3 regions of the Cupriavidus sp. GW823-FHT06D04 genome follow, and region 3 is predicted to be linked to each of the others. Evidence: predicted binding sites of a transcription regulator. Region 3 holds the regulator's gene; each other region holds the start of a gene.
The links. The regulator sigma-54, encoded in region 3, starts transcription at its own class of promoters, with help from an activator protein. The targets are predictions, from matches to a motif close to TGGCANGNAANCTGCTTT.
Positions count from the first base shown of each region.

Region 1: the regulator sigma-54 is predicted to act here: its motif matches at 771-788, upstream of AC1Q7H_RS13505 (ethanolamine ammonia-lyase subunit EutB).
Region 2: the regulator sigma-54 is predicted to act here: its motif matches at 786-803, upstream of AC1Q7H_RS28965 (circularly permuted type 2 ATP-grasp protein).

Region 1 covers NZ_JBXAHL010000008.1:148,960-151,200, forward strand. The annotation lists gene AC1Q7H_RS13500 (AI-2E family transporter) at 1-761, opposite strand, end outside; gene AC1Q7H_RS13505 (ethanolamine ammonia-lyase subunit EutB) at 965-2,241, shown strand, end outside.
Region 2 covers NZ_JBXAHL010000031.1:4,608-6,848, forward strand. The annotation lists gene edd (phosphogluconate dehydratase) at 1-46, shown strand, start outside; gene AC1Q7H_RS28960 (gluconokinase) at 196-702, shown strand; gene AC1Q7H_RS28965 (circularly permuted type 2 ATP-grasp protein) at 1,028-2,241, shown strand, end outside.
Region 3 covers NZ_JBXAHL010000002.1:123,507-125,747, reverse strand. The annotation lists gene lptB (LPS export ABC transporter ATP-binding protein) at 1-19, shown strand, start outside; gene AC1Q7H_RS04275 (RNA polymerase factor sigma-54) at 155-1,642, shown strand; gene hpf (ribosome hibernation-promoting factor, HPF/YfiA family) at 1,691-2,041, shown strand.

The DNA of each region.
Region 1 (2,241 bases), on a different contig from region 3:
ACCGGCAGCAGCCCGGCCACGAAAGTGATCACCAGCAGCGTCTTGGTCAGCGGCAGGTGCACGCCAAAGAGCGGCAGCACCAGCAGCAGGTAGATCGCCGTCAGCACGGTGTTGATGGTCGAGATCTGGATCTGCGCGAAGATGAACTGCGAGAACGCCTGCTGCAGCGTGCGTGCGCGCGCCACCAGCGCCGCGGCCAGCGGCCGGCGGTTGGGCCGCACCACCGCGCGGTACAGCGCCACCATCGCGCCGATCACCAGCCCGATCAGGATATGCACCAGCGTGCGCAGCACCTCGGCACCCAGCTTCTGCGCCATCGCGGCATGCTCGCGCAGCGTCTCGATCAGCGTGTTGGCCAGCTCGTCCACGCCGTTGGGAAGCGCATCGCTGAGCCACGGCGGCATCTGGCCACGCGAGCGGTCGATGATGTCGGCCACATGGTTGAGCAGCCCGTCCAGGGTATTGCCCTCGCCACTGACAAAGCGCACCAGCAGCCAGCCCGCCAGCGTCAGCGCCAGCAGGATCAGCGCCGACAGGATGGCCACGGCCAGGGCGTCGTGGCGCTGGTTCAGGCGCTTCAGGCGCGGCGCCAGCACGTCCACCAGCGAGTACAGCAGCAGCCCGGACAGCAATGCCGCCACCAGGTTGGCGTGGAGCACGGTCCAGAGCGCCAGGGCGGTCAGCAGGTAAGCGACGGTGCCGACGCTGTACCACGCGGCCGGCAGCAGGCGCGGGGTGGTGGTCGGGTCGGGGTCTTTCATCGGGGTCTCCGGCATGCAATTTGCTCAAATTTATTCTGAATTCTCGCCGATCCAGATGTTGTTCCTGAGTCAGGCCGTGTGCGCTGAGGCGATGTTGGCATCACGGCACACGCAAAGGCTGTCTATATTAGGGGGAATCGTGCCCGGCAAGGCGCCTGGCGCACCGCTGTCATCGTTTTCCCCAGAGCCCAGGAACGGAGCGCATGGCCTACACCCACACCATCGGCACCCACCGCCACGTCTTTGCCGACCTGCGCACGCTGCTGGCCCGGGCCAGCCCTGCGCGCTCCGGCGACGCGCTGGCGGGCGTTGCCGCGGCCAGCGAGCAGGAGCGGATGGCCGCGCGGCTGGCGCTGGCAGAGGTGCCGCTCAAGCAGTTCCTGACCGAGGCGCTGGTGCCGTATGAGGACGACGAGGTCACGCGCCTGATCCTGGACCGGCACGATGGCGCGGCCTTTGCCGCCATCGGCGCCACCACCGTGGGCGACCTGCGCAACTGGCTGCTGCTGCATGAGACCGACAGCGCCACGCTGGCGCGGGTGGCGCCGGGGATCACCCCGGAGATGGCCGCCGCGGTCAGCAAGCTGATGCGCAACCAGGACCTGGTGGCGGTGGCGCGCAAGTGCCAGGTGGTGACGCGATTTCGCAGCACGGTGGGGCTGCCGGGCCGGCTCTCGGTGCGGCTGCAGCCCAACCACCCGACTGACGATCCCAAGGGCATTGCCGCGTCGATCATCGACGGGCTGCTCTATGGCTGCGGCGATGCCACCATCGGCGTCAACCCGGCTTCGGACAACCTGGGCGCCATCGTCTCGCTGCTGCGCATGATCGATGAGCTGCGCAGCCGCTTCGACATCCCCACGCAATCCTGCGTGCTGACCCATGTCACCAACACGCTGCGCGCGATCGGGCAGGGCGCGCCGGTGGACCTGGTGTTCCAGTCGGTGGCCGGCAGCGAGCGCGCCAATGCGGCCTTTGGCATCAGCCTGTCGCTGCTGGCCGAGGCGCACGATGCCGCGCAGGCGCTCGCGCGCGGCACCGTTGGCGACAACCTGATGTACTTTGAGACCGGGCAGGGCAGCGCGCTGTCGGCCAATGCGCACCACGGCGTCGACCAGCAGACCATGGAGGCGCGCGCCTACGCGGTGGCGCGCGCGTTCTCGCCGCTGCTGGTCAATACGGTGGTGGGCTTTATCGGTCCCGAATACCTGTACGATGGCAAGCAGATCATCCGTGCCGGGCTGGAAGACCACTTCTGCGGCAAGTTGATGGGGGTGCCGATGGGCTGCGACGTCTGCTACACCAACCATGCCGAGGCCGACCAGGACGACATGGACACGCTGCTGACGCTGTTCGGCGTGGCCGGCATCAATTTCATCATGGGCGTGCCCGGCGCCGACGACATCATGCTGAACTACCAGAGCACCTCGTTCCACGATGCGCTGTACCTGCGCGAGGTGCTGGGGCTGCGCCCCGCGCC
Region 2 (2,241 bases), on a different contig from region 3:
AGGCCGGCGCCAACGTACCGCAGCGGCGCAATCCGTCGCACAATAGCCAGGCCTGAGGCCGATTTTCCCCTGAAGTTTCCTGCGGGGCGGCAGCGCCCCCGGGCGTCCTTGCGCCGCCGCAAGGACGCCCAGCTGGACCGACAAGGACAGACAAGGATGGCGACACCATCCGATACCAAGACCGACGGAGCAGACATGATCTATATCCTGATGGGCGTTTCCGGCAGCGGCAAGACCACGGTCGGCCAGTTGCTGGCGCAGCGCCTGGGCTGCGGCTTCCATGACGCCGATGCATTCCACAGCGACGCCAACAAGGCCAAGATGCACGCGGGCATCCCGCTGACCGACGAAGACCGCTGGCCGTGGCTGGCGGCCATGCGTGCCGCCATCGACGCGGCCCGGGCCGAAGGCCGCACCCATGTGTTCACCTGCTCGGCATTGCGCCAGGCCTACCGCGACCGGCTGACTCCGCCCGACGGCGGCGTGACCTTCGTCTTCATGAAGGGCGACGCATCGCTGATCGGCACGCGCCTGTCCGCGCGCACGGAACACTTCTTCAACCCCGACCTGCTGCAAAGCCAGTTCGATACGCTGGAAGAGCCCAGCGACGCGCTGGTGCTCGACATCCGCCAGTCCCCCGAGGCGCTGGTCGCCACCATCCTGCAGGCCACGGTGTCGCAGGGCGCCGGCGCGGCGCGCTGACCGCGCCGGCCGTTCCGGTCGGCTCGTTCCCGCGCAGCCCGCAAGCGGCCGCCAGCCTGGCTGGCGGCCGTTTTTGCGTGCGCTGGCAGACATCTTGCTAGTTCACTTTCCGTGCCGGCCGGCACCCGCCAGCTTGCGGGATTCGCCGGTACGGGTATGCTGAAAGGGCCAGTGACTCGACAGTATCGCCGTGGGCGCCCCGAACGGGCAGGCGCGGCGGGCTGGGGACAGGAAAGCCAGGGCAAAACCAGGGCAGCCGGTAGCGACCACGAAGTCGCAATGAAGCGGTAGCACCGGAAGCCCGCGACATGGAGGAACGGCCATCATGGCGGGGCGGTATTTCGACGAGATGCTGGACTGGCGCACGGACGGGGCGCAATTAGTCATCCAGGCGGGGCAGGCATTGCCTGAAGGCGCGGTGCGCCCGCATTACCGGCATTTCGCTGACTGGCTGGCGCGGCAGTCTGAAAGCACGATGGGCAACAAGCGCGCCGAGGCCGACCTGATCTTCCGGCGCGTGGGCATTACCTTTGCCGTCTACGGCGACAAGGATGAGGCCAACAGCGGCACTGAACGCACCATTCCGTTCGACGTGATCCCGCGCATCTTCCCGGCCAGCGAATGGGCGCTGCTGGAAAAGGGCCTGCGCCAGCGCGTGGCCGCGCTCAACCGCTTTGTCCACGATATCTACCACGGCCAGGACATCATCCGCGCCGGCGTGATCCCACCCGACCAGATCTACAACAACGCCCAGTACCGGCCCGAGATGCTCGGCGTCAACGTGCCGCACGACATCTATGCGCACGTGGCCGGCATCGATGTGGTGCGCGCCGGCGAGGGCGAGTTCTACGTGCTGGAAGACAACCTGCGCGTGCCCTCGGGCGTGTCGTACATGCTGGAAAACCGCAAGATGATGATGCGGTTGTTCCCGGATCTGTTCGCGCGCAACCGCGTGGCGCCGGTGGCCCACTATCCTGACCTGTTGCTCGACATGCTGCGCGGGGTGTCGCCGCAGGCCATTGCCGATCCTACCGTGGTGGTGCTGACACCGGGCATGTACAACTCGGCGTACTTCGAGCATGCCTTCCTGGCGCAGCAGATGGGCGTGGAGCTGGTCGAAGGCAGCGATCTCTTCGTCGAGGACGACCACCTGTTCATGCGCACCACGCAGGGCCCGCAGCGCATCGACGTGATCTACCGCCGCGTCGACGACGACTTCCTCGACCCGCTGGTGTTCCGCCACGATTCCTCGCTGGGCGCGGCCGGCCTGCTGTCGGTCTACCGCGCCGGCAACGTGACCATCTGCAATGCCATTGGCACGGGCGTGGCCGACGACAAGTCGATCTATCCGTACGTGCCCGACATGATCCGCTTCTACCTGGGCGAAGAGGCGATCCTCAGCAACGTGCCGACCTATATGTGCCGACGCCCGGACGACCTGCAGTACGTGCTGGACCATATGGAAGAACTGGTGGTCAAGGAGACCCACGGCGCCGGCGGCTACGGCATGCTGGTCGGCCCGGCCGCGACGCGGGCCGA
Region 3 (2,241 bases):
CGAGAACTTCCGCATGTGACTTAACGGCCTGCCCGCGAGCGGCAGGCCTCTTCGCGGGCGCGCGTGGGCCCTCCCACAGCCAGCGGCGATCGGACCGCATAAGCGATAGCAATTTCCGTTCCAACAACGGAAAGATGCGCATAGAATAGCTCGCATGAAACCGTCGCTACAGCTCCGTCTTTCCCAGCATCTGGCCCTGACCCCGCAACTGCAGCAGTCGATCCGGCTGCTGCAGCTCTCCACGCTGGAACTGCAGCAAGAGGTCGAACAGGCGCTGACGGAAAACCCGCTGCTCGAGCGCGAGAACGACTGGATCGAAAGCCCGCTGCGCGTGGCGGCCGACGGCTCGGTCAACCTGCAGAGCGCACCGGCGCCCGCCCCGGCTGAGCCCCAGGGCAATGGCGAGGCTCGCGCCGACGGCGCGGGTGACGACGACAGCTATGGCGACAGCGGCAACGGCAACGGCGACGACTACGGCAGCGGCGACTGGAGCCTGGACGACTTTGCCCGCCGCCCCCAGGGCGACGAGGATGAAAAAACGCCGATGCAGCTGCGCGAGGCCGAGCCCACGCTGCGCGAGTACCTGATGGAGCAGCTCACGCCGCTGAAGATCTCGGCGCGCGACAAAGGCCTGGCCATCTTCCTGATCGAATCGCTCGACGACGATGGCTACCTGAGCGCATCGCTTGAGGAGATCTGCACGGAGTTGCCGGAAGAACTCGAGTTCGAGATCGACGAAGTCCACGCCATCCTCACGCTGCTGCAGAGTTTCGACCCGCCCGGCGTGGGTGCGCGCAACGCCGCCGAGTGCCTGGCCCTGCAGTTGCGACGCCTGACGCACCCGCAACGCGAACTGGCGCTGAACATCGTTAGCAATCACCTGGAGTTGCTCGCAGTACGCGACTACACGCGGCTGAAGAAGGCGCTGCAGGTAGATGAAGTGGCACTGAAGTCCGCACACGAACTGATCCGCTCGCTGGCGCCCTACCCCGGCCATGCGTACAGCCGCCCGGAAGCGGACTTTGTGGTGCCGGACGTGTTCGTGCGCAAGGGTGGCGGCGGCTGGATCGCGCAGCTCAATCCGGATGTGATGCCGAGGCTGCGCATCAACGATATGTATGCCCAAATCCTGCGTGGCGCGAAGGGTGAGTCCGGCACGGCCGGACTGCAGCAAAAGCTGCAAGAGGCGCGCTGGCTGATCAAGAACATCCAGCAAAGGTTCGACACAATCCTGCGTGTCTCGCAGGCCATTGTCGAGCGTCAAAAGAACTTTTTCAGTCACGGCGAAATCGCCATGCGCCCCTTGGTTTTGCGGGAGATTGCCGATACACTGGGTTTACACGAGTCAACCATCTCCCGGGTGACGACCAATAAATTCATGGCAACGCCGATGGGTACTTTCGAACTGAAGTACTTCTTCGGCAGCCACGTGTCCACCGAAACCGGTGGCGCGGCTTCATCAACGGCCATCCGCGCCTTGATCAAGCAACTGATAGGAGCCGAAGACCCGAGGAATCCCCTTTCCGACAGTCGCATTGCCGAACTGCTGGGTGAGCAAGGCTTTGTTGTTGCGCGCCGCACTGTTGCCAAGTATCGCGAAGCCCTGAAGATCCCCGCAGTCAATCTCCGCAAGTCTTTGTAGCCGAGCCCACCGCCTGCCTGGTGAGGCTCTTTCAGAAGGAGAAGCGCTATGAACTTCAAGATCAGTGGACACCACCTGGACATCACGCCCCCTCTGCGTGAGTACGTGGAAACGAAGCTGGAGCGAATCGTCAGGCATTTCGATCAGGTCATTGGCGTTAGCGTGCTGCTCTCTGTCGACAACCACAAGGAAAAGGACCGGCGTCAGTACGCGGAAATTAATCTACATCTCAAGGGCAAGGACATCTTTGTCGAGGCGCATCACGAAGACCTATATGCAGCGATCGACGCACTCGTCGACAAGCTGGACCGTCAGGTGATCCGCTACAAGGATCGCGTGCAAGGCCACGACCGCGAAGCGGTCAAGTACCAGATGGCCGCAGCGCAAATGCAGCAATGACCGTGCCCGGCAGCCCCGCAGCGGGCTGCTGAATCAGGATTGAACAGGCAAGCCGCGCCACGAAGCGCGGCTTTTTTGCGCCCTTGCGTTCCGGGTTGCCGCCGGCATGCCGCGCCCGCACTGGCGGTGCGGCCCGGCTGTGGCGCCGGAGCCAACGCTTTTCACCCGAATGGGCAAGAGTGTTCGCAAGCGCAGCGCCA